Regions from separate parts of the Cytobacillus oceanisediminis genome, predicted to be linked through region 1. Evidence: riboswitches for the same ligand, from Rfam matches in the RefSeq annotation. Region 1 holds a riboswitch; each other region holds the start of a gene.
The links. A riboswitch is a leader RNA that binds a small molecule or an ion and turns the genes downstream of it on or off. The one in region 1 is predicted to bind cyclic di-GMP.
Positions count from the first base shown of each region.

Region 1 (10,903 bases):
AAGCTCAAAGCCTACGTATGCATGCCAGCTGTACAAAAACGGCTGGTTCTTTTTCATCCAATTTCGTGCTTTTAGTAATCTTACATATTCATTTATCATTGCTGTTCAACCTTCTTCCAGGGATAGTCATCTTTTTCTGTATAAAAATAATGGCTTTTAACTGCCGCTGATAATTCTGTTCTTCTTGCCGGCAGCATTCCTGCCTGAATCAATCGGTCCCATAGGCTCTCTGACCAATATCCGAGGCCTGAAACATTCAGCATTTGCTTATATTGCAGGATTTTATCTCTTTCGATCTGCATCAGACCTTTACGGCGTATTCCTGTAATAAGCCGGTTGGAATAAGAATAGGCTATGGCGGATAAATGGCTGAGGCTGATCATGTTTTCAGCCCGGGGTTTCCGGACTTTTTCATACCATTTAAGCTTGTCCGGCGAAATTCTTCCGCTCGCATACATCTCTGCAAGCAATTCACCAAGCACATCCGCATCCTGAATCGCCATATTCATTCCTTCACCTGCCATCGGGTGGACCGTATGGGCCGCATCCCCCAAAATAGCGAGTCTTCCCTCCACATATTTATCTGCATAGAAGGCAGTCGGAATCATCAGCTGAATATCCTTCCAATTTTTCAGCCTGGTCACATACCCCTCCAATTCCGGAAAAAGCTCTAAATAGTTTTTATGAAAATAATGAATTCCTTTTTTGAGATGTTCCTTATAAGTTCCCTCCGGAATTAAATAGACAGACCTTACTTTCTCATCCGGCAGCGGAAATAATCCGAGGAACCGTTCATCCTTAGCGATGATTTTCCCTTCCTTCAATGATTGTGGCCGATGGAACGTAACAGTTAAAAATTGATGATTATACTCAATCTTTTTAATTTTGCTGTTCATTTCTTTCCTGGTAATGGAATTCCTTCCCTCAGCTCCTATATAAAAGTCAGCCCTCACTGTCAGATGCTCCTTTAAATCCTTCCGCTCAACCATTAATTCGCCATTGTCATAGCCTTTTGCCAGGGTCCCTGACAAATAATGAAAGTTTGGATATTGAAGCGCCCGTTTGAGAAGGATTCCTTTCAGCTTTTCATGCTCGATCATGAGGGAGTAATCATAATCTCCCGGCAGAATGCTGTAATCCATAGCAAACTCTTTTTCACCTTCCTCAAACGCAATTCGGGCAAATGAAAAGCCATTCACGCGGATTACATCCAAAGCATCCAGCCGCTTAAAAATTTTCAGGCTCTTTGGCTGCAGGAGTTCTCCCTTATAAACGAAAGACGGGGCATCCAGCTTTTCCAGAACGAGGACATCAATATTGGCTTGAGCCAGCTTCAATCCCAGCGTCAAACCGCCAATCCCTCCGCCTACAATTGCAACCTCTGTATTCAAAGACATGGTTCCACCACCTTTGCCTTTTATTTAACCTCCTTTTTAAAAAGCAAAACCAATGGATATGCTGATATTACAATGTCTGGAAAAAATTATAAGAACAATCTTTTGAAAATAGGAGTATGATTGTGGGGGACACCTATATTTTCAAAATCCTGTATAATAGAGAGAGTAAAATCAATTAACGTTCCTTTTCGGGCGATATATAGCATTATTTTTGGAGGCATTAAAATGAGAGAAATAGCAGTCGAACAATATATCCAAATGGACAACGCAGTTCCGGTCGATGTCAGGTCTCCAATTGAATTTGAGGAGTGCAGCATTCCCGGTGCTGTCAATGTGCCGCTTTTCACCAATGAAGAGCGTGTGGAAATCGGGACACTATATAAAAAAGAAGGTTCTGATGCGGCTAAGTGGAGAGCGATGGAAATCGTTTCACCTAAGATCCCTTTCATGATGCAGAAAATCAGAGACCTGAAAAATGATGGCTTCCAGCCTGTCATTTACTGCTGGCGCGGCGGCATGCGCAGCAAAGCGGTCACCACATTTATCACGTATGCGGGCGTTTCAATCCCCCGTTTAATTGGGGGCTATAGAGCCTACCGTCAATATATTCTTGAAAACACAGCAGACTTGATTCCTGAAAAAGCAGTTGTTCTTCATGGAATGACCGGGGTTGGGAAAACGGATGTGCTGAAGGTGTTAAGCGAAAAAGGATACCCTGTTATTGACCTTGAAGAAATGGCGGGACATCGCGGATCGATCTTCGGCTCCTTTGGCATGGGGAACGGCAGCACACAGAAAACATTTGATGCACTACTGTATCAAGCCCTTTCTGAGGTTAAAGGTTCACCTTATATAATTATGGAAGCCGAAAGCAAACGAATAGGCAAGGTTGTTCAGCCGGACGAGCTGCTTGATACCAAAAAAACCGGAATTCACATTGATATGTTCGCCAGCATGGAATCCCGTGTCCAGCGCATCGTCCGTGACTATGTTGAGCCTTATAAGAATGAAGAATGGTTCAAACCGAAAGTTGATGAAAGCCTTGTGTTTATTAAAAAACGTCTGAAAGATACTGAAATCCGCGAGCAGCTTGATGAATCAGTTGAAGCAGAAAACTACGAGCTATTTATCAAACTTTTATTAGAACACTATTACGATCCGCGTTATGCCTTTAAACAGCATGACTATGAAGGCCAATTCCACCATGTGAATGCGGATGATGTGGAAGCAGCTGCACAACAAATTATTCACATTATTGAAAAGCAAAATGCTCCCGTCCTCTGACGCGGAGCATTACTTTTTACGAGCGACAAAAGATATATTTTTATAAAACATGGATAACTAACTATTTAAATCGGTTGACACTGTGGTATGATGATAATAATATTGAACAAAACGTTCTTAATATGGAACTACTTCTGAAATAATCCTATTACATACAAAATAAGGTGTGTGGTATACGATGATCGGTGATCGTGTAAAAAAACTTCGCCAAGAAAAGAAAATGTCCTTATCCGAGCTTGCCGACCAGGCCGGTGTGGCAAAATCATATTTAAGCTCACTTGAACGCAACCTGCAAACCAACCCATCTATTCAATTTCTTGAGAAAATCGCGGGTGTTCTGAATGTCCCCGTAGACCATTTAATCCATGAGCAAATCAACAAGGATGATCTAGATTCAGAATGGATGAAAATTGTGAAGGAAGCGATGGAGTCTGGTGTTTCAAAGGAGCAATTTCGGGAGTTTTTGGATTTTAATAAGTGGAGAAGCGGACAAAAGTCATAGATGTAAGAGCCTGAATATACAGGCTTATTTTTTTGGCAAAATAAAAAGCATTTCCATCTAGAGATGCCTCTAACAGAAATACTTAGCAATACCGGATATCAAGCTTCGATCAGAACCTCTTTGGCTCTGTTATTATGTAAAAACTCTCTAATTTCTTCCTTTTGCAGGCCTAAGTTCTTTGCTTCCATAATTAACTGCAGCCACTCCAAATCAATTCCTTCGACCTTTACATTTTGCTCTGTCAAAATTCTTCCCCCTAGGATACATATCGTATTCCAGGCAACCCAGCCGTCTTAGTATTTTTTCAATACCTTAGACCCGTGACTTTGCGTCCTCATCTTTCAATGAGTTTGCCTTTTTCTGCGCCTATCGGCTCAAAGAAATATTTTCCATAGATGTATTCTACTATGGGCGTATTGCTAATGGTGTCTTATTTTGTAAATATAATTAATTATTTAATATTAAATTAATTTGTTTTTCGACAAAGTCCTAATACTTTTAGTGTTCTTGATTACCTGAACCCCTCACCTTTTACAGTAAGTTGTTATTAATGGTCGAACTCCTTTTGGAGTAGTAGGAAAGTCCGATTCTTTTTCTGTAATTTTTGCTGATTTGTTTTATTGAATAGGTGTGCGGAGTTTTGCTTTTATTAAAGGCCGTGTGGACTGGTTCAAGGGTCATAGCATTCAGAAAGATTTCATCCGTTAAATCAGTTCCGCAGATCGGGCATAGCCAGTCACCTGATTCACTGCTGCTATATGAAGGTTTGTGGCATTTATTGCAGTTCTTTCGGTACATTTACAGCCTCCTCATTTGACTAAAAATATTATTTTTACTCTATCAGTTAAGATAGAGCTTCATAAATCAATAAAACATGAAGTACTAATATTAATGAATAAAGATAAGCTGCACCTTTTGCCAATACCTTTACTTTAGTTTACGGCGGAAAATTAATCGAAGTTGATAGCAGGATTAAAAAGCATGAAAGAACAGCTTTAACAGATTGGAACAGTAGTGGTTCTATATTATAAAAAAAATTCATTATTGGATTCAATTCTTCAATCAGCGAAAGGCTAAGTCCAAAGAACATCAAGAGGCCATCCAGAAGATTAATGAAGGCAAGATACTGCAGAATTTTTTTCATAAGTTCACCGCTTAATAAGTAGCTTTTTGATTATATTCATTAACTGCTTAGATAAGTTCTAAAACGAATAAAAATTAAGGCCTTAAACAATCAGTTCCTCAGGCCTTAATCTAAGTTTCACTCCGCAGCCTTCTATAACGCGATAAAAAAATTACGCTTCCGGCACCTAAAAATAGTGCGCCAATAAGTAATAAATTATAATTATTAGTTGCGGTATTTGGGAGCTTATTAACCTTCTCTGGAATTACCGTGGCATCTGAGGATGGTGGTAAATTATTAGTTCCCTCTCCAGAATCACTATTATCCCCTGTCCCTGGAGTCTCATTGTCGGTTTCAGGATCACCTGTTGCTTCGGCAAGAAAAATGATTTCAACCTCTGCAGAGGAGTTTTGAAATTCATTTCCTAAATGCTCTGGCATTGTTACTTGGAAAAATAAAGTTTCTTCTGTCCCTTTCGATAATTCCCTGGGAGAGAAGCCTTTAAAATCTTTAAGTTTTCCTTCGTAAAGCATCTTTGTATCTTTCTTAACCTCAAGCTCTAATTCTTCAAAAAGTCCTTTAACAGACTTCGATTTTCTAATGTTAGATGTATATTTAAAATCTTGTTTACCATCATTTTTTATCGTTATATTTCGGGGCATCCAGTCGCCTGGTTTTAAATTTTCTACTTTAAATAGGTATCTATTTGAGTTCTCTAAGTTCGTATTAACATCAATTTCCTTCTCCACTGCTATTGCAGTTTCGTTTCCAAAAACAATTAAGAAAACAAAGCTATATATAATAAATATTTTTATAGGTTTTGCCAGCAAACTTTTAACTTTCATGGCATTCCCTCACAATAATGGATTTAACAAAAGGCGGGAAAAAATTCCCACCTTTTGTTTTGGAAATCTATTATTTTGCCTGACCAGCGCCTTGCATACCTTCAAACGTCCACTCAAGTTGCAGGGAGTCACCTTGGAATTGGTTTTGATCTGCCCCATTATCAACAAACTCATATTGAACATAAACTGAATCAGTTGTACCAGCGGCTAAATTACCTCCCCTTTCTGCAAACCAAGCGCTCCAGAAATTACCCTCAATTACATCAGGACTCATACTTTTAAGATCAAATAGTGTAGTTTCCCAAATAGGTACATCTAACTTATCAGCATTTAGGAAAAAGTTAACTCGAATATGCTTTCCTAAATCATCTGAATTATTTCCATTTGTATCCCCAACTGAATAATTGGTTTTCAGATTAATTTCAGCAATATCTAGAGAACCATCATTATTTATTTCAAAGTAACGAGTCATAGTATCCCCTGGCTTTATATTTTCTACATTAATTACCTGTGTAGGGTTAGTACTTAATTGTAAAGTACCTGCTTTGAAGTTACCAGTAGCTACAGCACTGTCACTAAAGTATGCAAATGTTCCCCCACCAACTAATGAAATACCTAGTGCTGCTGATGCAATTCCCATACCTAACTTTTTCTTAAGATTCATAATAAAGTTCCTCCTCTTACCCCTTTTTGGGTATGTATAATTTTTATATATTGACCCTTGCATTTCTACAAGGAGTGCAACCAATTTAAGCAGTTTTTTCTTTTGAGTCTGTTTTATTGTTCTTAGGATCAATTTCTCTTATGGCCTGGAAGATGCTGAATGCTGCATATCCTAGAAGCAGTAGCCCTGGGCCAATAAGCAAGATGGCACTTCCTTCTTTCGATTGAGCAAAATCTATAAAATATCCCACATAAGGAATGGTGAAGCCAGTATAAACAGCTCTTACATTGTCAGATAGCACAGGTTCCATGTCTGCCGTCTTGTTGTTGTCTCCTTTTGTTTCATACATGACATGATCTCCGCTGTTAGTGACTCCGATAATCCTGTGAGTAACTAACTTTTCTTCGCTTGCCTGGAATGTAATAACGTCATCTTTCTTCAATGACTTACTTTCTTCGGAACTAAGCGGCTTTACTGCAATAACAGACCCAGTTTGGAAGGTAGGCTCCATAGAGCCTGATAACACTGTCTTCAGCTGATATCCAAAGGCCTGCGGCTCTCCTCCTGATGCTTTGGAGGAGACCACTAGGAAGGCCATTAAAATTAAATTAATGAATAGAACCGCTGTTATAATGTTGCTTATAATTTTCAATGCTTTTTTCAAACTATTCACCTGCCTCAATTTGTGCTTTCTTCAGAATTAACCGGAGCTTCTGAAGCCTTAACCTTGGTATCTTCCGGCTTTGATTCTTCTTTTGGTTTCTCTTGTGGCTTTTCTTCAACTTCAGGCTGTTCTACTTTCTGCTCTTCTTTTGGTTCTTCTGCTGGCTTTTGCTCTGGATTCTCTTGAGGTTTATCTTCTGTTGGTTCAGCTGCTTCTTTGCCAGTTTCCTCTGTCTTATTGTTTACTTGTTCCTTGGCAGTCTCTTCTGTTACATCTGCCTTTTGTTCCGTTTTCTCTTCTTCCACGTTGGAAGCTTCACCTGATTCTAAAGTAACTATTATTTCTTCACTCCAGAGTTCTCCATTTCCAGGATGATCTTTGTGCTGATAAGCTTTAAACATATATGAACCACTTTGTTGAGGAATAAAGGACAATTCTACTTTTTGCCCCTCTTTAATAGGGTCAAAAGCTATTACTCCTTCAATAGACTCACCTTTTTTGGCATTATCATTCTCGCTGTAGTAAATCTCATATCTTCCAGCTGATTTCATATCGGAACCAGTATTTTGGATGGTTGCATATATCTTCTGTCCATCATATTTTTGTCCAATGAATTTTAGAGAGCTGCAATCCCATTCACCATGCTTCTCACCTTTAGAACACCCTGGCTCTTCTGTCTCCCAGGTACCAGCTTGAATGGTCCCAGTTACTGTGTCCCTATCACTAAAATATGCATTCGTCTGCCCAGTCAGAGTTGCCGACATCCCAATAAGCAGATACCAGGCAGCCACAAACTTAAATACAAGCAATAGGATTTTATTCTTCTTCCCAAATTTCCTAATCCGTTTGTATCGTATAAGAACCCCCTCCTAGTGAGTTGATGTTCTTTGGATTTGTTTGTTTCGTTCTTTTTATCGAACCGATAAGTCGAGTATAGTCCATCCGTCTTATTTTGAAAAATTCCAAATTCAGCCGTTTTTTCGTTTTAAAGAACGTTTTCCGTTCTTTTTCTTAGAATATCTCGAGAATTCTCATTATTTTGTATTTTTTATTGAACGTTTTGTTCGTTATAATGAAAGCATCTTTATAATTTATGATAAGGGAGTATTAAGCCTATGATAGGTGGCCGGATTAAAACCTTAAGAATCAAGAAGGGATACTCAATTAATGAGCTTTCTGAAAAAGCGGAGGTATCCAAATCGTATTTGAGCTACATTGAGAGAGGCATACAGGAGAACCCTTCATTGCAGGTTTTATCACGAATAGCCAGGACACTGGATGCTAATCTTGAAGATCTGCTGGAAGAGAATAAAGTAGAAATTACCGATTTGTCTAAGCTGGATGAGGAGTGGGTTTCACTTGTCAAAGAAGCAATCAGGCAGGGAATCACAAAAGAGGATTTCGCCTATTATCTGGAGTTTATTAAATTTAAGAAGATGAATGGAGGGAACGTTTAGTTGAAGGTTAAAGGCCGTTTGCTGATTATATCTGCCTCCTTCCTTATCTTAATCGGAGGCGGATTTGTCCTGTTCTCTCTGCTGGAAATGTATGCTCAAGAGAAGAAAACAAAGGATTCCTTAGCCCAGGCACAAGAAAGAATTCATAATGAAGTGAATAAAGAAAGCAAAAGTGTTCTTCAAACAGAACAGCCAATAGATGTTTCCTTTGAGCAGGGTGAAGTCATTGGCATTTTAAAAATCCCCCGCTTGAAAGCTGAACTTCCCATTATAGAAGGAACTGATGAGGATGAGCTGGAAAAAGGGGTTGGCCATTACTCAACAACTGTACTTCCAGGGCAGCCCGACCAGATTTTATTATCAGGGCATAGAGACACGGTGTTTCGCAGTCTTGGCGAACTTGAAATCGGTGATATTTTTGAAGTCAGCATGCCATATGGAGAGTTTACATACGAAATTACAGATTCAAAGATTGTTGATGCAGATGATACCACTGTAATCCGATCTACCGCTCCCCACGAAATCCTTACTGTTTCCACCTGCTATCCCTTCTCCTATATGGGCAATGCACCCTCCCGGTATATCCTGAATGCAAAAAGAATACAAAATTAAGAGGCACTTTCCCAAGGAAAGCGCCCTTTTTAATTCTTCTAGACAAACACCCTTCCCCCATATAAGAACCTGTACATATCCTTTATTATATGGGTTTCCAGAAGGGACGTATCCTAATGATTAACTTCTTAAGATTACTACTTTATTTAGGCATCATCATTACAGCTATCATTCTATCAGTATAAAAAGCCAGACTCTATAAGCCTGGCTTTTCTGCTTACTTATTCAAACTTACAGCAATCTTCGAGCCCACTTCCGCATTATGCTTCACCAATGCAATGTTCGCTGTCAAGCTTCTTCCTTCTGTTAATTCCTTTACCTTTCCAAGAAGGAATGGTGTTACTTTTTTGCCGGCGATGTTGTTTTCTTTTGCTTCTTTAAGAGCAGTTTCAATAACATTTGTGATAAACGCTTCTTCCAGCGCATCTTTTTCAGGGATTGGGTTGGCAATGACGACGCCACCTTTTAGGCCCAGCTCCCATTTAGTGCGGATCATTTCTGCTGCTTCTCCTGCATTATCCACCCGGTAGTTCACGCTGAACGGGCTTGTGCGTGTGTAAAAGGCAGGCAATACATCTGTTTCAAACCCTACAACCGGAACGCCATGCGTTTCTAAATATTCAAGCGTTAAACCAATATCCAGGATGGATTTCGCACCTGCGCAGATAACGGCAACATTGGTCATAGCAAGTTCCTGAAGGTCAGCCGAGATGTCCATTGTGGTTTCAGCTTCGCGGTGAACTCCGCCTATTCCGCCTGTAACAAAGACTTCAATGCCTGCAAGCTCTGCACAGATCATGGTAGCCGCTACAGTTGTTGCACCATTTTTCTTCTTCGCCACTAAGTATGGAAGGTCACGGCGGCTTGCTTTTTCAACGTCCTTGCTTTGGGCCAGGAACTCCAGCTCCTCATCTGACAGACCGATTTTAATTTTCCCGTTTAAAATGGCAATGGTTGCTGGAACAGCACCGTTTTTGCGGATGATTTCCTCTACCTCTTTTGCTGTCTGAACATTTTGCGGGTATGGCATTCCATGTGAAATGATTGTGGATTCAAGGGCAACAACCGGTTTATTTGCTTTCTTTGCTTCTAACACTTCTTCTGAGTACTCAAGCCATTTTTCTAACATGATGTCACTTCTCCTTAGTCGAAATATTGTTTGAATGTTTCCTGCAAGCGTGTGTTGTTTAGATTTGGATTAACGGTTTCAAGGGACTGCAGAGCCAGCATGGAGCAGGACATCCCGATTTTGCACGCATCCTCTGTGCCCAAGCCCTTTAAATGGGCAAATATAATTCCCGATACAAGGGAGTCGCCTGCCCCTGTCACATCAGCAATTTTCACCTTCGGGGGAAGCTGCACACCTGCTTCACCCCTGTTTGTAAAGTAGATCAGCCCTTTATCTCCCCGGCTGATGACGACTTTTTCAACGCCTTTTTTCATAATTTCCTGTGCCGCCTTGAAGAAGTCTCCTTCGTTGCTGATCTCCATTCCTGTAAGTGCTTCTGCCTCATTTTTGTTGGCAATCAGCCAGGTAACACCCTTCAAATCTTCCGGCAGATTTTTTATTTTAGGAGCTGAAACAGGAGTGATGCAAAGCGGAATGTTCTCTTCATAACACCTTGTAATCATTTGTTTTAAAACCATTGGCGGAAAGTTTGTATCCAGAATCACCATTTCAGAAGATGCCAGGTAACCCCACTTTTTCTCGACAAATTCTCTGCTAACGCTTTCATAAATGGACATATCAGCAAGTGCCACAGCCATTTCCCCTTCAAGGTCAAGCACTGCTGTATAGGTACCGGTAGTGGACCCTGCCAGCGACTGTGAAGGAGTGATATCAGCAAAAGCTTTCGTATATTCAAGAAGCCATTCGCCTTCCGGATCATCTCCCACTACTGTCATCAAACCCACATCACAGCCCAGCCTGCCAAGGTTTTCAGCAATGTTGCGGGCCACTCCGCCGCAGGATTGGGAGCTCTCTGCAGGGTTCGATGTTCCATATTGGAGCTGCCCTGTTGTCTGGATTTTTCTGTCCACATTGGCCCCTCCAACACAAAGCACTTCTTTCTTTTGCGGCAGGACATAAGCTCTGCCAAGAATTTTCCCCTGCTTGGTCAGTGAAGAGATATAGCCGGCTACAGCGGACCTGGAAAGTCCCGTTTTTTCAGCCAGCTCGTTTTGGGCAATAAATGGATCCTCTTTAATCAGCTGCAAAATCAATATTTCTTTATCATTCATAATTGATCAGCCCTGCCTTATTAAACTTTTGTCTTTATTATAAACTTATGTTCATTTGTAATACAAGTGTTATTTTTCAAAAAATTTGCCAAGTTAATAAAATAGCCTCCCGCC
Region 1 is NZ_CP065511.1:1,261,636-1,272,538, reverse strand. Features, by position in the region: gene IRB79_RS06600 (class I SAM-dependent methyltransferase) at 1-99, opposite strand, end outside; gene IRB79_RS06595 (FAD-dependent oxidoreductase) at 96-1,397, opposite strand; gene mnmH (tRNA 2-selenouridine(34) synthase MnmH) at 1,623-2,681, shown strand; gene IRB79_RS06585 (helix-turn-helix domain-containing protein) at 2,860-3,183, shown strand; gene IRB79_RS06580 (anti-repressor SinI family protein) at 3,282-3,428, opposite strand; cyclic di-GMP riboswitch class I at 3,459-3,548, opposite strand; gene IRB79_RS06575 (hypothetical protein) at 3,715-3,981, opposite strand; gene IRB79_RS06570 (DUF5658 family protein) at 4,121-4,327, opposite strand; gene IRB79_RS06565 (LPXTG cell wall anchor domain-containing protein) at 4,438-5,151, opposite strand; gene IRB79_RS06560 (CalY family protein) at 5,222-5,815, opposite strand; gene sipW (signal peptidase I SipW) at 5,901-6,479, opposite strand; gene tapA (amyloid fiber anchoring/assembly protein TapA) at 6,494-7,288, opposite strand; gene IRB79_RS06545 (helix-turn-helix domain-containing protein) at 7,595-7,936, shown strand; gene IRB79_RS06540 (class D sortase) at 7,937-8,548, shown strand; gene IRB79_RS06535 (pseudouridine-5'-phosphate glycosidase) at 8,766-9,677, opposite strand; gene IRB79_RS06530 (carbohydrate kinase) at 9,692-10,789, opposite strand.

Region 2 (10,903 bases), 1.5 Mb from region 1:
ACACGCAGAAAGTAATCACCTTTGCGTGTTTATTTAATAAGTGCGGCTGCAGCTGTTTGAAAAATAGCTTTTGTATCGGAGGATCTCTTTTTAGCTTGATTCACTATATAAACAAGCTCCTCGATTTCTTTTGGAGGCAAACAGTCTATCAGCCAGGAAGCAAGTTCTGGTCCGCTAATAGAATGGTCAATATTTGGTACTTTAATGTGCTTATATTTACTTAATTCATTATTAAGCATTTGATGAAGTGTATCTAAGCTGTATCTATTTGATCCGGGGGTATTTGTGGAAGAAGTGCTTTTAATCAATGTGTTACAGCTCCTTTACAAAAATAAGACACAAAAGGCATTTTATCATATGCTTGGGAAGGATTTGAAGGTAAAAAATTACCAGGTCTTAAAAGTAGGTATAATGGGGCATAGGTTTATTTACTTCCCAACTTTATAACTTAATGCAATTTTCCCCGGTATCATATAAAATGGAACATGACATACAGTAGAGAAAAAAGATAAGGATGGTAACTCTATTTATGAAAACGGCTGTTGTAACGGATAGTACAGCATATATTCCTAAAGATATAAGAGAAAAGTTAAATATACATATGATACCGCTGAGTGTTATTTTTGGCAGTGAGACCTACCAGGAAGAAGTAGAAATTACGGCTGCAGACTTTTATGAAGAAGTGAAGCATAAAGATCTTCCGACTACTTCACAGCCGCCGGTGGGGGAGTTTGCCGAGCTGTTTGAGAAACTATCGAAAGAATATGATGCAGTGATTTCGATTCATTTGTCGAGCGGCATCAGCGGGACGTTCCAGGGGGCAGTTACTGCTGGGAGCATGGTGGAGGATATTCAGGTTTTCCCGTTTGACTCGGAAATCAGCTGTATGGTGCAGGGGTTTTATGTAATTGAAGCTGCGGAACTTGCTGCTGCCGGTAAGGGACCACAGGAAATCGTTGAACGGCTTGAGGAAATGAAGAAGAGCATTCGGGCTTATTTCATGGTGGATGACTTATCGCATCTTCAGCGTGGAGGGCGCTTGTCAAGTGCACAGGCATTGATCGGCAGCCTGCTGCAGGTGAAACCGCTGCTTCATTTTGAAGATAAGAAAATTGTTCCGTTTGAAAAGATTCGCACGCGCAAAAAAGCGATGAAGCGGATGGTTGATCTTTTCTGGGAAGATGTGAAAAGCGGGGAGCCTTACCAGGCGGTTATTATCCATGCCAATCGCGAAGCAGAAGCCCTCGAGTGGAAAGCTGAGCTTGAAGTGGAGTATCCAAATGTTGAGTTTATGATCAGCTACTTTGGCCCGGTCATTGGAACCCATTTGGGTGAAGGTGCTATGGGGTTTGGCTGGGTGAAGAAGTAGTATTGTGAGTATCATTCTGGGTTCGGAATGGTACTTTCTTTTTGTCTGAATTGTGAACTTTGGGAATAGACTTGAAAAATTGGGGAAAGGAATGGCAAAATTGAGGAAAGGAAGTAGATATTTGGGGAATGATTTGCTTAAACTCGGGAATAGAAACTGAAATTTGAGGAATACCCCCCATTGATTTTAAAAAAACGAGGTGATTATTTGAGATTTGCCCTTAAAAATAATATGTTAATTCCAAATTTAAACAAAGACACTTCAGACAGCCTCCCGATTTCCTTAATTGAGACCATTCCGGCTATATCACTCAACGAAAGCTACCTCTTTAATAATGAACTTCAGCAACTACTCCATGGTAAGCAGCTTTTACTTATTGATCTCCCATTTCCCCTCGAAGAAATTCAATCACATTACGGAAACGGAAATATTCTATACCGAAAAGGTATTATTAAAGATAAGAGTAAGGTTGTCTGTGCAAGGTGCGGCAATAAGGATCGCTCTCTTTTTTCTAGTTTTCACTGTGCCCGATGCGGGGAGAAGGAGTGTGTTTACTGCCGAAAATGCATCATGATGGGACGGGTCAGTGCTTGTACACCTCTGATTAGCTGGTGTGGACCTGAACCACTCCAGGAACTTGTCGAGAATCCCTTAGTATGGAGTGGCACCCTTTCACCTGGGCAGCAGCATGCCTCCGAACAGGTAAAGCATGCAGTGATTGAGAATAAAGAGCTCCTTGTTTGGGCAGTATGCGGTGCGGGAAAAACGGAAATTCTGTTTGAAGGGATCAATGCTGCCCTTGCGTCCGGAAAAAGAATCTGTATTGCCACACCTCGAACAGATGTTGTACTGGAGCTTGGTCCGCGGCTTAAAGCAGTCTTCCCTGGTATCCAGGTTGCTGTCCTATACGGCGGCAGTGAAGACCGCCATCTCCAAGCTCCCTTAACCATCGCAACCACACATCAGCTGCTTCGATTTTACAATGCTTTTGACACAGTCATTCTTGATGAAGTAGATGCCTTCCCTTATACAGCAGACGAAAGCCTTCAGTATGCTGTCCGACAGTCCCGCAAGGAAACCTCCTCTATGATCTATTTAACTGCTACCCCTAGCCAAAAATGGCAAAGAGAATGCCGGAGCGGAAAAAGAGAATTTGTCACTATCCCGGCTAGATATCATCGTCATCCATTGCCTGTTCCGTCTTTCAAATGGTGTGGAAATTGGGAGAAATCCCTTAAAAAGGACAAACTCCCATCTGCAGTTAGACAATGGATCAAGAAGAGGCTTGATAACCACAAGGAGTGCCTGCTCTTCCTTCCGAAAATCGATAAAATGGAAAAAGTCCTCACCATCCTTCGTAAAACCTATCCTAAAATCCAAGCTGTCCACGCAGAAGACCCCGGCCGAAAAGACAAAGTCCAAATGATGCGTAATAAAGAGATTTCCATGCTTTTAACAACTACCATTCTGGAAAGAGGAGTTACCTTCCCTAATATTGATGTAGCAGTACTCGGAGCAGAAGATCGCATTTTTACAGAAAGCGCTCTTGTCCAGATCGCCGGCCGTGTTGGAAGAAGCTCTGAATACCCGAAAGGAGAAATCACCTTTTTTCACTACGGCAAAACCGAAAGCATGGTCAAAGCGCAGAAACAAATCCTCAAAATGAACTCTGAAGCCAAAAAGAAAGGATTGATAGACTATTAACTGCTTAATTTGCCACGAAGAAATACTCTCTGCTGTAAGCTGGTCGACTCTCTGGTCGAAGCCAAAAGAAAATCATTTATGTCAGGGCTGTGCCGATAAACTTCCATTAATTACGGGCGAGACATGTGCTAAATGCAGCAGGCCCTTCAACAATTTAGAACCTCAATTTCGAAAAGGGAATCTATGCGCAGATTGTTTAAGGTGGAACCAGGATCCAGAATGGTCAGGGCTGCTCGAGAAAAACGATTCTCTTTTCCTATACGATGACTTTCTGAAAGAAACATTAGCCCGCTATAAATTCCGGGGCGACTATATTTTTGCGAAAGCTTTCTCTCCTTTTATTAGAGAAAGGCTGAAAGCTCTGAAATTTGACTACCTCGTTCCAATACCTCTCAGTCCTCAACGGCTTTATGAACGAGGCTTTAATCAGTCTGCTGCACTCATCCATGAGGCAGGCTTTACCGTGACGGAGCTGCTGCAGCGAATTCACTCAGAAAAGCAATCCAAGAAATCGCGATTTGACCGAATCCATCTTCATCAGGTCTTCCAGCCGCTAAATCTCAATATCGAAAATAAGAAGATTATCCTAATCGACGATATCTATACAACCGGCTCAACTCTATATCATGCAGCGAAAGTACTGAAAGCAGGGGGTGCTGCATCAGTATGCTCGTTGACATTAGCAAGAGGATAATGGATGGAATAAATTACAAATTAATGTTTTTGAACTAGATAGTTATTAGGAAAATAATCCTATGTTAAAATATTCTAATCCAGGGTAAATTTTACGAAAGTAAAGGACGCAAAGCTGCGGGCCTAAAGCAGGTTTCTGCCATGGCAGCCGGGCTGCACAGAAGAAGAACTATTTTCGTTTGCCTTTTTTATTGGAAAGGATGTCTTGAAGTGAACGAATTTAATACACAGGATGGTGAAAAAACCACTAAAGATATTGCTGATTCTAGCAGTCAGCAATTGGAATTGACTAAGATTAAGAATAACCTCAACCAGGCTCAGATGATCGCCAATATTGGAAGCCTTGAGTACGATGTGGAAAACGATAAAGGGTTTTGGTCAGATCAAATGTTTCGGATTTTTGGCCTAAAGCCTCAAAAAGATTTTTTCCCAGACTATCAAATGTATTTGAGCTACCTTCATCAGGATGACCGCCCGGCCTTTGAAAAGCAGTTTAAAAGGCTTCTCAAAGAAAAGGATAGTGTGGACCTGGTATGCAGGATGATCAGGCAGGATGGCGAAGAACGGTATATTCACCATCGGGCAGATTATTTTGCAGATGAAGATGGATCACCTAAAATCATCGCAACGATTCAGGATATAACTGAAAAGCGGCGCATGGAAGAACAGCTTTACGAAAATGAGCGGAAAATTGGGCAGATTTATGAAAATCTTGATGTAGGCGTCTATTCCGCAGATCTGGCAGAAAGAAAAGTTCTTCATTTTTCCAAGGGAGTAGAGGGGATATTCGGCTATACAGCCGAGGAATTTATTGCCGATTTCGATTTATGGAACAATGTGATCCTTCCGGATGATCTGCAGGAGGTAGAAGCGAAGCGGGCGAACATTTTGAATGGGAACAGCATCCGCTATCAATATCGAATTGTTCATAAATCCGGTGAAATTAGATGGGTTAATGATCATAGCATCCCATATCTGAATGAAAGAGGCGAACTTTTCCGGGTTGATGGATTTGTAACAGATATAACAGAACAAAAATGGCTTGAAAAGAGAATGAGGCGTATGGCTTTTTATGATCATTTGACCGATCTGCCGAACCGCCGGTACTTTGATCAGAAGCTCCAGAGCCTTATTGAAGACGATGAACAACAGAATATTGCTGTCTTGTTTTTTGATCTGGAGCGGTTAAAGCAGATTAATGATACCTTTGGACACTCTTCAGGAGATGAACTTCTTAGGCTTGTTTCACAAAGAATTAAGGAGAAGCTAAATTCAGTCTGTTTTTCAGCAAGAATTTCCGGTGATCAATTCGCAGTTATTATGGAATATATCCAGGAGAAGGAGGATCCTGCGCAATTAGCAGATTCCATTAATCAAATTTTCTCTGAACCATTCCATATCAACAGCTTTGAGCTTAATATTACCCCGTCTATAGGCATTAGTTTATATCCGGATAATGGGAGCACAGCTGATGAATTGGTCAGAAATACGGAATCTTCCCTATACCATGCCAAGCAGAAAGGGAATAATAGATTTCAGGTTTACCATCCTTCTATGGATATTGAATCTTATAAGCTTTTTACCCTGGAACAGGATATGAGAAAAGCCATTCAAAATGATGAGTTTTTTCTTGAATACCAGCCAAGAGTTGATACGAAGACCGGCAAAATAGTAAGTGCCGAAGCTTTATTAAGATGGAATCATCCGGAATGGGGCAGAGTTTCACCGCTGGAGTTTATACCAGTGGCAGAGGAAACTGGTTTAATTATAAATATAGGAGAATACGTGATCAGGAAAGTATGCAGCCAGATTTATTCCTGGAGGGAAAGAGGTTTATCGATTGTTCCGATATCCGTAAACATCTCTCCGTTGAGCTTCTTGAAAAGTTGTCTTGTTTCCATGATAAAAAAAGCATTAGATGAGAATCACCTTGATGCGTCACTGATTGAAATCGAATTGACGGAATCTTCCCTAATTAACTATTCCGATAACGTGATTGCAGTGCTTAAAGAATTGGGAGAATTGGGCGTGAAAATTGCGCTGGATGACTTTGGGACAGGCTATTCATCCATCACCCAGTTGAAAAAGTATAAATTCGATATTTTGAAGATCGATAAAACCTTTATCCAGGCAATGGATACTAATGCGGAAGATGCTATCATCACAGCAAATCTGATTCAGCTCGCCCATGGGCTGAATATGAAGGTTGTAGCAGAAGGCGTGGAGACCTTTGAACAGTTCTATTCCTTAAGAAAAAATGAGTGTGACCAAATACAGGGGTATCTTTTCAGCAAGCCAATTCCGCCTTCCACCTTTGAGCAGAAACTGTTAATTGGCAGCCTGAAGCCGCAGAATATCAAAGAAGACAATGTGTTCAAAGGTTTGCGCAAGTATGTTCGAGTCGAGTTTCCCTATCCGCTGGAGGCGGAAATGACCATCTTAGAGCTTAACAGCAAGCCTGTCAAAATGGGCAGCACGAAAATCCTGATTGAAGATATGAGTGCAGGCGGAGTGAAATTTGTTTCAAAGATGAAACTTCCGGTAAGGAAAGACATCATTCTATTAATTGAAACCAAGCTTTTAGGAGAGGTTCTCTCCTTTACAGGAACGATTGTCCGAAAAGATGAAATATCAGATGCTCTGACTAATTATGGATTTCAATTTATTATCGATGAGGGACCGAGAGATGAATTGGCGGCGATGCTTGATATTCTGCAAAGTCAGCTCGAGCAAAGCCCCTCTGTTCCCGAATCCCGATTCATAGAAACAGCCAGCAGCCAGCTATACTTCGAATAATATTTTTCTATAATTATCCTATTATTCGAGCTATAATAATTTCATCACAAGCTGAGAGAGGAAGAGTCATATGGCTGAGTTATCAAACTGCCCGAAATGTGACGCCATTTTTGTCAAAAGCCAATTCCGCGATGTCTGCCAGGATTGCTGGAAGGAAGAAGAAAAGGCCTATGAGACGGTTTACCAGTTTATCCGGAAGAGGGAAAACAGGACAGCGAAGATGATGGAGGTTGTCGAGGCGACCGGAGTCGAGGAAGAACTCATCATAAAGTTTATTAAGACCGGCAGATTAAAATTAGCGCAATTTCCAAATTTGGGGTATCCCTGTGAGAAATGCGGGACAAGCATCCGGGAAGGCAAGCTATGCGGCAGCTGTGCGGGGAATCTGAGAAAAGATCTTCAGCAGTTTACCGCTGAGGAAGAACGAAGAAAAGAGGCTGTCCAGAGAGAGAAACATGGCACTTATTTTGCCGTCAATGAAAAAATTAATAAGCGATTCTAAGCTATGTGACTCATTCACATAGCTTTTTCTATAGGCTTATCGATGTATTTTTTGCCAAACTTAAATTAACATTTAAACATACCGCCACATTAGCCGATAATAGACTTAGGTTAAATCGACCGGAAAGAAAGTGAGGGGTACACATGAAAATCAATAATTTTGGTCCTTCAGGCGTGAACCCATACAAACGCCAATTGAATAAGCTTGAAAATGCAGGAAAACCAGCCAGAACGGCATCAGATAAAATTGAAATCAGCTCCACTGCAAAGGAAATGCAGCAGGTATCACAGCTAAGCGAAAATCGTAAAGCAAAAGTAGAAGAGCTTAAAATCCAGGTAGAGAACGGCACCTATAAAATCAATCCGAAAGAAGTCGCGAAAAGCATCGCTAATTTTTATTCAAAAAAATAATGAGGAGGGAATGGCATGTCAGCCGAAGCACTAACTGCAACGATGGAGAAACTGCTAAAGCTTCATAAAAGCCTATATGAACTCGCAGTTAAAAAGACAGACATTATTAAGACCGGCGACATGGACGCCCTGAATCAGATGCTGAAGGATGAGCAGGCTCATATTGCAGCTATCGGCCGATTGGAAAACGAGCGGGAAAAGGCAGCAAATTCCATCGCGCCGATGCTGGAAAGCCCTACAGTATCAGATTGTTTAAATATTCTCACGCAGCCTGATCGCCTCAAGCTGGAAGCCATAACAAATGAGCTTGCTGAGCTGATATTTGAACTGAAAGAGCAGAATTTCCTAAACCAGCAGCTTGTTCATCATTCCCTTCAGTTTGTAAATGTATCTATGAGTCTTTTTAGGCCGCAGCCTGAAACGATGAATTATGGCCCGCCTGCCAAGAAGAAATCTGAAAAGATGAATCCAGGAATTTTCAACTCGAAAGTGTAGCAGAACGGAGGAACAATCATGCGTTCAACTTTTATGGGACTCGAAACGGCCCGCCGCGGCATGTTCACCCAGCAAAGTGCTTTATATACAACAGGACATAATATTTCAAATGCGAATACGCCGGGATACACCAGGCAGCGGATTAATTTCGCGCAAACCGAGCCTTATCCAGGAGTTGGAATGAATCGTCCGCAGATACCCGGACAAATGGGGACAGGTGTCGAGGCGGGAACCGTCCAGAGAATAAGAGAATCGTTTCTGGATCTGCAATATAGAACCGAAAACACCAAAATGGGCTACTATGGAGCCATGAGCGAGTCTCTGACTAAGATGGAAGAAATCATGAATGAGCCGTCTGAAAATGGACTGCACAGTACCCTGGAAAAGTTCTGGAACGCCCTGCAGGATTTATCAAGCCACACCGAAAATACCGGAGCCAGGGATGTAGTGGCTGCTACAGGACAGATGGTTGCCGATACACTGAATTATTACTATAATTCTCTGTCACGGGTTCAGGAGGATATTGGCAATCAAGTTGATGTGAAGGTTGATGAAATCAACGCGATCGTTGCGCAGATTGATCATCTGAATAAGCAGATCGCCTCTGTTGAGCCGCACGGATACCTCCCAAATGACCTTTATGACGAGAGAGATTTATTGGTAGATAGCCTTTCACAATTGGTTAATGTGAAAGTGACCAGTGTGGTCCCTAATACATATGGGGATGCTAAACCGATGGCAGCGGGCCTTTATAATATCGAGATTGTCCAAAAGGATGGAAAATCCTATAATCCGCCCATCAGCCTCATATCCGCAACAAAAGAGAGCGGCATTGTTGGCACAAACAAGGTGGAGCTTGAAAAAAGCGAAGACAGCGGACTTGTAACAGGATTAAAAATCGGTTCCGCTTCATTTACACAGTTTGAGACTTTATCCGGTGAACTATCTGGTTTAATTAACAGCTATGGGTATGAAGCAGGGGGTTCCGCTAAGGGTGCTTATCCTGAAATGCTGGAGAAGCTGAATAGAATGACATCTGCTTTTGCCAAGGAATTCAATGAAATTCATAAAAACGGGTATGCTCTGGGTGCGGATGCTATCTCAGGTCTAGACTTTTTCCAGTTTGATGAGGGAAATCCCGCACAAAGCATTAAAGTAAATCAAGAACTGCTTGATGACTCTTCTAAAATCGCCGCTGCAGCCGAAAAAGGCGGTGCTTCTGGAGATAACCACAATGCACAGCTGCTGGCTGATTTAAGAAAGAAAAGCTTTAGTGATTATACTTCATTGACTGATGATGAAAAATCAAAGCTGAATGGAAGCATTGATTCCTATTATTCAGGAATAATCGGACGGTTAGGAGTAGACTCTCAGAGTGCTCAGAAGGATTTAAAAAACTCTGCCGTGCTGGCGGATTCAGTAGACCGGAACAGGCAATCAGTCAGTGCAGTCTCATTAGATGAAGAAATGACCAATATGATTAAATTCCAACATGCATACAACGCTTCGGCCAGAAATATAACTGTGGTTGATGAAATGCTCGATAAAATTATCAACGGCATGGGCGTCGTAGGCAGATAAAGGGTGAAATAAAGTGCGTGTAACACAATCAATGCTATCAAATAACATGCTACGCAATTTAAGCAACAGCTACAGCAGAATGGACAAGCTGCAGGATCAAATTTCGACTCAAAAGAAATTTACCAAGCCATCGGACGATCCAGTCGCTGCGATGATGGGGATGAACTATCGTACGGATTTAAACCGGATTCAGCAATTTACCCGCAACATCGGGGAAGTAAGAAACTGGGTTGACAGTACGGATGATGCCCTGGATAAAGGTGTGATGGCTCTGCAACGAATTAGGGAACTGACTCTTCAAGCAAGCAATGGCACGCTGGAAGGAGATCAGCGTAAAGCCGTTGCGGAAGAGATAAAACAGCTTAAAGAGCATCTGCAGAATATCGGTGATACACAAGTGGGTGGAAAGTATATTTTTAACGGCAAACAGACGAATGTACGGCCATCTGAATCAGGATTTCAAAGCGGGACCATCGAGCTTGAGGTTTTTTCAGGCATCAAGATTCCTGTAAATACTGAAGGAAAAGCTTTATTTGAGGACATGCTTAGCGATGAAGGAGATATCCAAAAGCTAATCACAGCACTCGAAACGAATGATCCTGCCGTTGGAGATATGCTAGAGAAAGTTGATAAAAACATAGACAAATTTTTGTCTGCTCGTGCACTAATAGGTGCCAAACAGAATCGTGTCGAGCTGATGGAGGACCGCCTTTCCCAGCAGGAGGTCTTCTCGACAAGAATCCTTTCCGATAATGAAGACATCGATATGGAAAAAGCCATCATCGAGCTAACAACCCAGGAAAGCATCCATCGTGCAGCACTAAGTGTTGGGGCGAGGATCATACAGCCAACCCTGACTGACTTTTTGAGATAATCAGTGAAAAGCTATCCATCAGTGATAGCTTTTTTTCATAAGAGAGGTGTTTATTATGAACCTGCCGCAAATCAGACTGGAATCTAATTTTATCAAAATGGGATTAAAGATAGAAAAATCCGTGCAGGAAATTGAACAGCCCCCTGCTATCCAATCCATCCAGCAGCCCAAAGCCATCCTGGAAATTGAAACACCCCCCGGTAAGCTGACGATCGACCAGACAAAAGCACGGGAGGACGTGGACCTTAAAAGTGTCGGCAGAAGAATAGAAGAGTTTGCCCAAAACGGGTACCAGGATTGGCTAAAAGGGATGGAGAGAAGGGCTGCACAGGGAACAGAGCTCATGAAAATTGAAAACGGCGGCAATCCCATTGCCTATCAGGCCAAAGAAAACAGTGAAGGTCCTCCCAAGCAGTTCAATATTGGCTGGCTGCCTTCTTACAATAGTGTAAAGATTCAATACGAACCAGCCAAAGTCA
Region 2 is NZ_CP065511.1:5,098,536-5,109,438, reverse strand. Features, by position in the region: gene IRB79_RS25765 (hypothetical protein) at 30-308, opposite strand; gene IRB79_RS25760 (DegV family protein) at 530-1,369, shown strand; gene IRB79_RS25755 (ATP-dependent helicase ComFA) at 1,601-3,073, shown strand; partial or broken gene IRB79_RS28195 (ComF family protein) at 3,069-3,212, shown strand; gene IRB79_RS28190 (ComF family protein) at 3,537-3,767, shown strand; cyclic di-GMP riboswitch class I at 3,841-3,927, shown strand; gene IRB79_RS25745 (EAL domain-containing protein) at 3,977-6,562, shown strand; gene IRB79_RS25740 (TIGR03826 family flagellar region protein) at 6,633-7,064, shown strand; gene flgM (flagellar biosynthesis anti-sigma factor FlgM) at 7,208-7,474, shown strand; gene IRB79_RS25730 (flagellar protein FlgN) at 7,490-7,969, shown strand; gene flgK (flagellar hook-associated protein FlgK) at 7,988-9,550, shown strand; gene flgL (flagellar hook-associated protein FlgL) at 9,564-10,424, shown strand; gene IRB79_RS25715 (DUF6470 family protein) at 10,480-10,903, shown strand, end outside.
Region 2: it holds a riboswitch for cyclic di-GMP, as region 1 does, so the genes downstream of both, IRB79_RS25745 (EAL domain-containing protein) here and IRB79_RS06580 (anti-repressor SinI family protein) in region 1, are expected to answer to the same signal.

Region 3 (10,903 bases), 1.3 Mb from region 1:
AAATGGGGATCCAGCTTGATCCAGCGGCCGCGAATGTAGACCAGCCGTCTTTTTTCCTCAACCATGCCCCGGAATTCTTCCTCCGTTAAATCGACGCCATTCATGCTGAAGCGCCAATCATAATCAAGCATGGACTGCAGCCCGACAAACGAAGGGCGGTGGCTTCCGGTTCCTTTCACTTTTGCTTTGACCTTCAGGCTTGCATTCTTCATAGCCTGCCACCACGAAGGAAGCAGAATTTCCACGCCAAGTGCGAGCAAGGTTTCGCTCGCTTCAGTCAGAAAAGTCCAGGCTTCATCTTCAGTCAGTGAAGTGGAGATCATCCCAGGATTGCCTTCAAGCCATGGGAATAGCTCAAGCCAGCGCTGGATCTCTTTGTCGATAGAATCTTCATAATCATGCCAGTCGTGGGGATAGTTCGAATAGTCCTTGAAGTCGACAAAGATATCAGAATTATTTTTTCCGCGGAGGAAAATCGCCAGATCCCAGCTGGAGTCAATATCCCCGGGCTCTTCCAGCTTAAGTCCAATCGAAAAAGGAGCTTCATTTGATTTGACCCCGATCCATTCCTGCCAGCTTTCTTCATCAAAATAAGCTGCAAGATCCCTTGGCGAGAGGTGCTCACTCCGCAATGCTTTAAGCTTTTCACCGAACTGAGTTTTCGCTTCCTGATTCTGATTCATATACCCATCAAGGGAGCGGTGAAATAAATCTCCGATAAACTCCCTGACAGGAGAGCCCTCTACAGTCTGGTCCCAAAAGTTTGTGCCGAATTCGGTAATCACACTTTCAGGCAGTGCCCAGCGGAATTGATCCTGTTCCCAGGCGGCAAAATCCGGCATCCATTCTTTTTCCACGATCGAATCGTAAAGAGCATGAGAGGAAGCCAGCAGAATTTCGGCAGTTTCATCCCAGCTCCAATCAACCAAACGGTTGAACTGCTCAGCCGCAAACAGGGTAACGAGCTGCCAGCCGCTTACTGAGATCCCTTTGATTCCGTCCGCATCAACAGCATCAAGCATAGTTCCAAAAAAACTTTCTCTGTGATGGTTAAAAAGAAGCGGCATCCATTCTTTTGGGGATAGAAGGCGGCCTTCTTCATTGACAGCAAAAATCAGGTAGCGGTCATGGTTTATTGGTTTCACTTTCACATGGAGAAATCTCGTTTTAAGCATCGATTAGCTTACCCCTTTTGCATTCTTCCTGAAAGGCGCGGAGACGTTTCGTTTTTTCAAGCAGCAATTCAAGAAAAAGCTGCCAGTCCTCCTGGCGTTTCAGCTTGTTGTACAGTGTGCGAAGCTTTTTCATTTTCCGGACAGCCTCGCGGTAATGATCCCTGTTTTTCATATTGATATGGGCAGTGATGGACTGATGATAGAGCGGCAGGAGGATGCAGGGCTCCTTTTTGCTGATTTCCCTGATTCGGTCTTTGCCTAAAGAATCAATATCAAAGCCAATAAATGCCTGCAAATCTGCCCACTTTATGAATTCGCCTTTTTCAAAAAGCAGGTATTCATAATCGTTGTAGCTGTACGGCAGCGTTTCCATCAGGGCTTTTTCGTACAAATCCATTTTGCTGCTTTCCAGGCAATAAGGAGAAATCGCCTTGATGGCCATCCGGGTAAAATCCATGCAGGCATAATAGTCATCAGATTGTTTCAGATAATCCCGTAATTTATGGATAAATGCTTCTGCATAAGGACCCATCCGATTCCAGTCCTTATTGGCTGAAAAATAATCGATCCAGTAAAGCATATAAGGAGTCAATAAGTCATTTGGCACATTTAAAACACTGAGTGCCTGTTCATCATTGCGTTCAAGGATATGAAGATGCACATAACCTGCCACAGACGGAAGGCTGGGCGATTCCTCTTTGATGGAGGATTCCAGCTTCTGGATCTCCGCTTCACGCCATTCTTTCTTTTTGAAAAAATGTGTCCATAACAGCCTGTATAAATGGGCCCGTTCATAATCCAAACCAAAAGAACCGGTAATCAGCCCGGCGGAATCATCTTTCAGCTTTTCAATATATTGATCGAAAGCGAAGGGAAGGGAGTGCACCGACAGTTTGTTCATAATCTCAACGGAATCTTCCATCAGGGACTGATAGAGATGGCGGTAATAACGGTCAATCAATTCTTCGCCATGGCCGTACTTCTTGCTCAGCACCATCAGCTTTTTAAAAGAAAAGACATAGCCGATAAGCAAATACAGCAGCCTCCATTCCTGTTCAACCGGTGCTCCCGCTTTCATGCGGCGCAGATAAATATGGAAAAGCTCAGGAAGGACATAGGGACGAGGCTCTCCCTGTTTTTCCAGCAGCTCGGTAAAGCTTTCCTCGAATCCGGCAGCCCAGCCGTCATAACCCGTCTTCATCTGACCGGAGGATTTCAAAAGATCCTTCGCTCTTTGAAGCCCCCAATTCTTGGCTGTCTGCTTTTCCTTTATCGGCTTCCTCCACTCTTCAATCCACATGGACACACTTCTGGCTTTGGAGAGAAGCTGCAGAAATACCGCAGTCTTATGGCGGCAAAAACCTTCAGCCGGGCAGGAACACTCGCTCAAATGAATGAACTCAAGATCCAGTTCAACCTTTGCCGGAGTCACATCCTGGACCGTCGCCAAAACCTTATCATCTTCAAAGCGAAGCTGATACACTAGCCCCTGCCGAAAAAGCATCAGCCCCTTCTGCACCAGGCGCGCATCCTCCTCATTCTCAGCCCGCAGCAGCCCCTTCAACTCATTCGCTGCAAACTCCAAAGGCTCCAAAAACCGCTCCGGAATCATCTTTCAACCCCCTTGTTGGTGGGACAGCGGGACAGGTTCCTTGTCCCAGCGTTCCGTAGGGGACAACCAACCTGTCCCCATGTCCCAAAGTACATTCCTATATTATAACATTTAGAGCATTTGGAATGAAGGTGCGCACTGTTTCAAAAATAGTTTAGGGAAGTTCTGAATGGAAATCATGTGGAAAATATAGTCGGAATTTTCGATTTTTACGAAATGAAATGGTATAATGGATTAATGCTTTAAAGGAACTGGGTGGGAGAATGACTGCTGTAAATGCTAGACAACAGGAATCAGATAAATATTCGCTGCATGATGCCGGCTTCAAAAAAATTATGATTGCGATGACGAGTGCATCCATTTTAGTATTCGCTAATTTATACTTTGTGCAGCCGATAATGCCGCTGCTGGTGAAATCATTTGACATCACATCTGCAACAGCGGGTTTATCACTGTCTGCTGCTGTAGTTTCTATGATTTTCGGGTTGTTATTCTTCGGATTTCTATCTGATCGAATCGGTCGGGTTTCAATAATGAATATCACGCTTGTTTGCACCATTATTCCGCTGGTGCTATTGCCCATTGCGCCTAATTTTGAAACGTTTCTGGTGCTGCGCTTCCTGCAGGGCATTTGTATAGCGGGCCTGCCTGCAGCTGCCATCGCGTATTTAGGGGAGGAACTGGATTCTAGAAGCGTCAGTCTCGGCATCACCATGTATATTGCAGCCAATGCCATTGGCGGAATGGCCGGCCGCATCTTCGTCGGGTACATTGCTGATATGGCCAGCTGGCAGACTTCTGTTTACTTCCTGCTTGGATTCTCCATTTTGTTATTCATCATTTATTTTATGACTCTGCCAAAATCTCATTATTTTAAGCCCAGTAAAATATCTGTTCAAGAAGACTTGTCAGGCATGGGCTCACATCTGAAAAATACGAAGCTTTTCCCTGCGTTCGCGATGGGGATCCTCCTCCAATTCTCGTTTACAGGAGTATGGACGTACCTGCCTTTTTATCTCGAACAGGATCCTTTTAATCTTTCTGTAAAAAATATTTCTTTTACCTACCTGGCATACAGCTTCGGTATAGTTGGCTCCATTCTGGGCGGAAGCCTATCTGCTCATTTTAGGCAAACCACACTGGTCTCGGTTGGAACCGTCATTTTAATAGGAGGGACCTTGCTTACCAATGTGCACTCTTTATCAGTAATTGTAATAGGCCTATGCCTGACCTGTCTGGGGTTTTTTGTGGCGCATTCACTGATGGCGGCCATTGTAAATGAGCGCGCTGCCCATCACAAAGCCGGTGCCTCGAGCATCTATCTTGTAAGCTATTACCTTGGAGTCGCAACCGGAGGGACGCTTGCCGGCCTGGTATGGCAGACCGGGGGCTGGACGGGGATCACGGTGGTTTCCTTTGGGCTGCTTCCGGTTGTGGTGTGGCTGATGGCGGGCAGCTGGAAGGTTCATCGCTGATATGTTAGGGTGCTTCGGACAGACTAAGCGGGAATTTATCAGTTGGAGTCCGAACCCGTGTCAGCTTCGGCCAGTGCGAGTAGGAATAATCCAGTTGGAATCCGAACTCTTGTCAGCTTCGGACAGGCCGAGCAGAAATTTCCTTATTGAAGTCCGAACACAAGGCAGATTTATCGAGAAGAACCGCGCATTTACTAAAAACTATTAATAGGAAGCCTTAAAGCCCCAATCAATAACGATTGGGGCATCTTTTTTCTATAAAAACCGCACTGAGATGCTATCATGTATCACTAAAATCAGTTTCTGTGCGGATAGACTCGATTTACTTGCGGATAAAATTTTTTCTGTGCTTATAGCCACAATTTACTTGCGGATAAAAAATTTTATGTGCGGATAGCCACTTTTAATACTGCAGACCAACACTCCTGCTGCGACCTAACGAGGATCCCGTTCCTGCCCTGTTTTCAGATCAATAACCTTAACCGGGTTCTCCGGAGCATTGACCGTTTTGCTCTCAGGAGCAGCATTTCCGTTTTCCACCCAGTCGATAAGCAAGTCGAATGACTGGTGAGCGTAAGGCAACAAAGGCTGGAGTTCCTTATCCGGATCGGTGGAGCTGTTCCAGACAAGGCTGTCAACATGGTTGCCGTTCTCGATGGTATACATTCGATGCAGATCCTGCTTCCCGGCTTTCTTGACGAGCTTTTGATATCCCTTTGCATGAATCTCCGGGAATATCAGCGAATCAAGGGAACCAGTGAAAGAGATGAGCGGCACATCTATATCTCCAGTATTGGCCACTTCCTTAATATTTTCTTTCACTTCCTTCGGCCGGGTCATATATTTATAATCTTCAAAGATAGAATCATAGGATCGGTCTCTCACGCCATTCACAAAGTTCAGGTAATTCCTCCATTGCGTACGGCCTGGGGCTTCCGGATCGAAATGGTCCCGATAGATATTCAGCGAGATAAACCAGTATACCTGATCATGATAGGCCCACAGTTTTTCCGATCCTTTAGGCAATCCTGCTTTGTATAGCTCTTTCATGGCTTTCTGCTGTTTTTTGCCGCTTCCATATAAAGCTTCCTCCGCATGATTCACAACGGTGGTCAGGGAACTGATTAAATTAGGCTTTTTCTCCGTCCATAACACGCCTTCCCAATCGACTCCTCCATCGAAAAGGCGAGGTTCGCCAGTTTTCTCCGGATGGTCATTTTCAAGGGCATAGCGCACGACGTATCCGCCATTGGAAATTCCCATCGCATATGTAGGAATCTTATGCTCTGCCGATACTAAATCGCTCGCCGGGTCGGAAGAATCAGCCGGATCAATTAGCCCATCGGAATAATGGCTGACTAAGTACTGCTGTGCGGCTTTCGTAACCTGCCGGAACCGCTGGTGCCATTCTGCTACGCTATCATCCTCAGCGGCTAAGGCATTCTTTGCTTTTGCAAATGGATCAGCTGAATCAGCCTCACCCTGGGTGCCTTTATCAATCGCTGCAAAAGCATACCCTTTTTCCAGGACATAATCGCTGAAAAGCAGGTCGGTTGCCGTTTCATTTCTTGTAGCCGGGATTCCCGAAACAACAAGCCGGCCATTCCAGTGATCCGGAACCCTTATGACAAACTGGGCATCTTCAAAAATACCATTTACCTGAGTTCCCGTTACAGAAGAAGGCTTGTACATTTGATGCCATCCGGTTCCTTCCGCAGCATTTCCCCATAGATAAGGGGCAAGACCGATGTTGCCGTAAAGGGTTGCCTGCTGATATTGGCGGGGATTCCTGGTGGTCAGCCAGTTGTTGTCCACACCGTCAAAGTATTGTTCCGTTACTGTATGCGCACCAGGTATTATAGCCTGGTTTTCCGCAGCAGTTTGCTCCGCAAAACTTCTTTCCGGAAAAAGTGAAAAGCTTAAAGCAAATGCCAATGATAACGCAATCAGCTTGTTTTTCAGATAAATCCATCCCTTCTTCATCATCTCTTACAGTTCTATTCTACTTTTACTAATTATGGGAATCATGGGTCTTAGTAATTAATTATTTGAATTTTCAGCATAAAAGAAAGCAGAGCATTGAAAATTGTGATGCCAGACCGATGCTAGTACTATAGTCTTATAGACGGAACAAGTTGGAAGCAATGAGAATTCAAGGGGAATTGGGCGCTTTAATGAATTCGAGCTAGTAGCGCAACCGGCCAGCACTTACAGGGGACCAGTCCTTTTGTAAGGATATGTTCTAACAAACTTTTTTGAAAAGAGGAAGAGCATGCTTACAACTTATCAGCCTAATCATTATAAGAGCACACAAGTTCTTGAAAAAGAAGCTGTTTTAGCCGCAATTGAAAATTCGCTTGCCATGATTGAATTTGATGGGAACGGGAAAGTGCTGTGGGCAAATGAGAATTTTGCCCGTACTGTCAAATATCGGGCAGAAGAAATGCCAAATATGATGCATAAGCAACTTTGCACCCCTGAATTTGCTGCCAGCAGGGAATATCAGGAGCTTTGGAGAAATCTGCGCAATGGCAAAAGCTTTCAGGAAAAAATTCAGCGTGTGACCAAACAAGGAGATCTTATCTGGCTCGAAGCAACATACACACCGGTATTTGGGGATGATGGCAAGGTAGAAGGTGTTGTAAAGGTTGCTACGGATATTACAGAACGGGAAACGAATACAGCACAGGTGGCAGTCCAGCTTCAGGCAATGTCAGAAGCCCTTAGTGAAAAAGCAAAGGCTGGAATTGAAAGAAGCGAAGAGGCCGCTCAGGCAATAGGCAAGCTCGTTCGTGAGTCCAAAGGGAATCTGGAAATCCTCCATTCTCTCAAATCACAGGCACAATCCATCGGCAGCATCGTAAAAACAATCCGTGAAATAGCGGCACAAACCAACCTGCTGGCATTAAATGCAGCTATTGAAGCTGCGCGTGCCGGCGAACATGGCAGAGGCTTCAGCGTCGTTGCCGGAGAAGTGCGAAAGCTTGCAAACCGGGTACAGGACTCCATACAGGAAGTCAATGCCCACATCGAAGGAATATCAGATGAAATCAACAAAATTAGTGACGCAACTCTGCAATCACAGTCAGGCATAACTGAAAACCAGGTTCTTAATGAGCAGGCTGTATCTGCATTTAAAGATATTGGGGAAGCTGCAAGAAAGCTGGATGATCAGGCAAAGGGTTTTAAGAGCATTTTATAGGAAAATGGATTAAACGGGGGCTGCTTTTATAGCAGCTCTTTTTTTCTGCAGATAGGAAGAATGGATGAGGCTGGCGAAATTACATAGAGAAAGAGTCCGAACTTGATGCCCCTTCGGACAGAAGAAGCAGAAATCCGAGAGAGTGAGTCCGAACTTGATGCCCCTTCGGACAGAAGAAGCAGAAATCCGAGAGAGTGAGTCCGAACTTGATGCCCCTTCGGACAGAGGAAGCAGAAATCCGAGAGAAAGAGTCCGAACATGATGCCCCTTCGGACAGAAGAAGCAGAAATCCGAGAGAGTGAGTCCGAACTTGATGCCCCTTCGGACAGGAGAAGCAGAAATCCGAGAGAAAGAGTCCGAACTTGTAGCTCCTTCGGACAGAAGAAGCAGGAATCCGAGAGAGTGAGTCCGAACTTGATGCCCCTTCGGACAGGAGAAGCAGAAATCCGAGAGAGTGAGTCCGAACTTGATGCCCCTTCGGACAGGAGAAGCAGAAATACGAGAAGAAAGAGTCCGAACTTGATGCCCCTTCAGACAGGAGAAGCAGAAATCCGAGCAATGTAAACCGAACTTTGCTCAGGAAACTAATTTTCAATTAGATGGGGAGCTCGCTTGTAAATGAGTCTCTTGATTTCCACCGCGGACACATGGAAGAATAAAGGAAAGCAATATTAATTGCGAAAAAGTTTGAAAACTCTTGAATTAATAAACCATTACAGCTACACTAATAATATACAGTTTTTCGTATATTGATCAAAGGTAAAGAGGTATTACAATATGAGCCGTATTTGGGAAAGTTTATATTCAAAGAATGGGCTGGCTGCCAAGTTTATTGCAAAGGAGCTCATTCAGTTTTCAGAGGGAGAGAGAATCCCCCGGGTAAGTGATTTTACGGAAAAGCTATCATTGGGCCGCGGGACTGTGCAGGGGGCATTAAGAGTGCTGGAAGATTTGCATGCCATATCTCTTGAATCCAGGGGGCATCTTGGGACCTTTCTGAAAAAAAGGGACATCAACCTGCTGTATGAGATTGCCGGCATCGGACCGGTGATGGGCGTAATGCCGCTGCCTTATTCCCGAAAGTATGAGGGATTGGCGACTGGTATTGTCGAAGGGTTTGAGGAAATCAATAAAAAGTCTGGCCTTGCTTATATGAGAGGGGCGAGAAGGAGGATCGAATCATTAAAAACCCGGCGCTACGATTTTGCGATCATGTCCCAACTGGCGGCAGAAGAGGCAGTACAGGAGTTTGAGGGCCTGGAAATTCTCCATACACTTGGTCCGGAGACCTATGTAACGTCCCATAAAGTCTTTTTTTCAGATAGCAAAAACAATGGGATTACAGATGGCATGAAAATCGGAATTGACTATTCATCTGCCGACCAGGCAAATATTACCCTCCTTGAATGTGAAAAGCACAAGGTTGAACTGATAAAGGTGGACTATATGCAGCTTTTCAATATGCTGAAAAACGGCAGTATTGATGCAGCGGTCTGGAATGCAGATGAAGCAAGGGCACTAAAAACGTTTGCCTCCTCTGATTTTAAATCAAAAAAGGCAAAGGAACTGGCCATAAAAGCAACCAGAGCAGCCATCGTCATAGAAAGTGAAAGAGCAAATATAAGGGAACAAATCCAGCTCCTCCAGTTTAATAAAGTGGAAGAGACCCAAAGGCTAGTGGAGGAAGGAAAAAAGTATCCTCACTATTAAGAAACTGAAGTTCTAGTTTCTTAGCAGCATTAATATACTAAATACTGTATTCTGGAGGGATTATATTATGGATTTAAATCAATTGAAAGAAAGAATGGACATCCTTTTAGCTTCATCTGTTGTCAGTACCAAAGCAGCTGATATAAGCACGTTAGCATTCATGCATTTACAGTCACACATGAAAAAAAATGCCATAGCTGGAGCTGAAATGCTTTTCACCCATTTGCCGACAGCTCTGACGAGAATTGAAAAGGGTGAACAGGTTGAGGCTCCCCATCCTGCCCTGCTGGATGAAGTCAAACAGTCACCGGAAGCATCCATAGCAATGAAGGAAATCGATTATGTACAGCAGCAATGGAAGAATCAGCTCCCCCAAGAGGAAATCGATTTTCTGCTCATACATTACACAAATGTACTGCAAATCAACAAAGGAGGAAATTAAGATGAAAATTGTAGTTGGCGGACAGGTGGATAAAAAAGAGATTGAGAGCTTAATAAAAGAGATTGACAGCAGCATCACGACGATGGTCAAGTCAGATCTGGAAGCAGCGATGGCCGTTAAGACAGGACAGGCAGATTATTATGTCGGTGCATGCCACACAGGAGGCGGCGGAGCTTTGGCCATGGCTATTGCCCTTCTCGGAAAGCCAAATTGCGAGACGGTTTCCATGCCGGGGAAAAAGCCTGTTGAGGAGAAAATTGTAACCGCTGTCAGCGAAGGAAAAAAAGCTTTTGGATTTACAGCTGACCACAAGGAGACTGCAGTGCCTATGATTATCAAAGCTTTAAAGAATAAAAGCTAATCCATTTTAATTGAGGGGGAAATAGAAATGGAAATGACATTAATTATCCTGATTGGTGCTGTTGCTGCTGTCTTGGCCAATATGAATATTGCCGTTTTCAATGATGGCCTTCGTCCAATTGTCTCTGAACATGTGGAGGGCCGGATGACGAGACGGGACCTTGCCTTCACTGCCTTTGCTATGAGTTTCGGCCTTGTAATCGGATTTGGAATACCTTTTACACTCTCGGCCAGTATCATCCTCGTTCACAGTATCCTGCTGGGAACAGATATTATCGGTTTGCTGACTCCGAAAAATAAATGGGGAACACCGCTTGCGGCGGTGATTGGCGGTGCTTATGGAGCAGGGCTGTTAATCGGACTCGAAGGCTTTGTGAAGCTGTTCGATTATCTGCCGCTTAATTTCCTTGAAGCTATGGGAGCGGTTGGAACACCGGTCGTCGTTACATTTATGGCATTCCCGGCGCTTGCGGTTGCCATGCAGTTCAGCGTTAAAAAAGGGGTCATAACATTTATCGTTTCCGCATTAATCCGTCAGCTTGCTGTCTGGCTGAATGAAAGCGGAATCCTGACGATTTCAGGGACGACAGTAACACTGAACCAGGAAGGAATGGCTCTTATTACAGGGATGATCTTCCTTCTTGTATTTGCCATGAAGGAAAAAGCAGAAGAAGGCTCTTCCATCGACCTTGCTGCTGTATTCAGTGATAAAGTGGCTAAAATCAGAAAAAATGTTGTGTTCTTTATGATTATTGGCGGTCTCATTGCTGCTGCTACAAATCTATGGATCATGGCAGGAGATCCGATCTCTCTAAATCTATTAGCGGAAGGAAAAGCAACAGATGCCGGAATTGCTGCGGCTGCCCGTGCGCTCGGCTTTATTCCGCTTGTCGCCAGTACAGCGATCGCTACCGGCGTATACAGCCC
Region 3 is NZ_CP065511.1:5,319,312-5,330,214, reverse strand. Features, by position in the region: gene IRB79_RS26630 (DEAD/DEAH box helicase) at 1-1,175, opposite strand, end outside; gene IRB79_RS26625 (SWIM zinc finger family protein) at 1,168-2,787, opposite strand; gene IRB79_RS26620 (MFS transporter) at 3,051-4,262, shown strand; gene IRB79_RS26615 (alpha/beta hydrolase) at 4,698-6,248, opposite strand; cyclic di-GMP riboswitch class II at 6,391-6,474, shown strand; gene IRB79_RS28105 (methyl-accepting chemotaxis protein) at 6,535-7,464, shown strand; gene IRB79_RS26600 (hypothetical protein) at 7,723-8,028, shown strand; gene yhfZ (GntR family transcriptional regulator YhfZ) at 8,242-9,174, shown strand; gene IRB79_RS26590 (PRD domain-containing protein) at 9,242-9,616, shown strand; gene IRB79_RS26585 (DUF2620 domain-containing protein) at 9,618-9,977, shown strand; gene IRB79_RS26580 (YhfT family protein) at 10,005-10,903, shown strand, end outside.
Region 3: it holds a riboswitch for cyclic di-GMP, as region 1 does, so the genes downstream of both, IRB79_RS28105 (methyl-accepting chemotaxis protein) here and IRB79_RS06580 (anti-repressor SinI family protein) in region 1, are expected to answer to the same signal.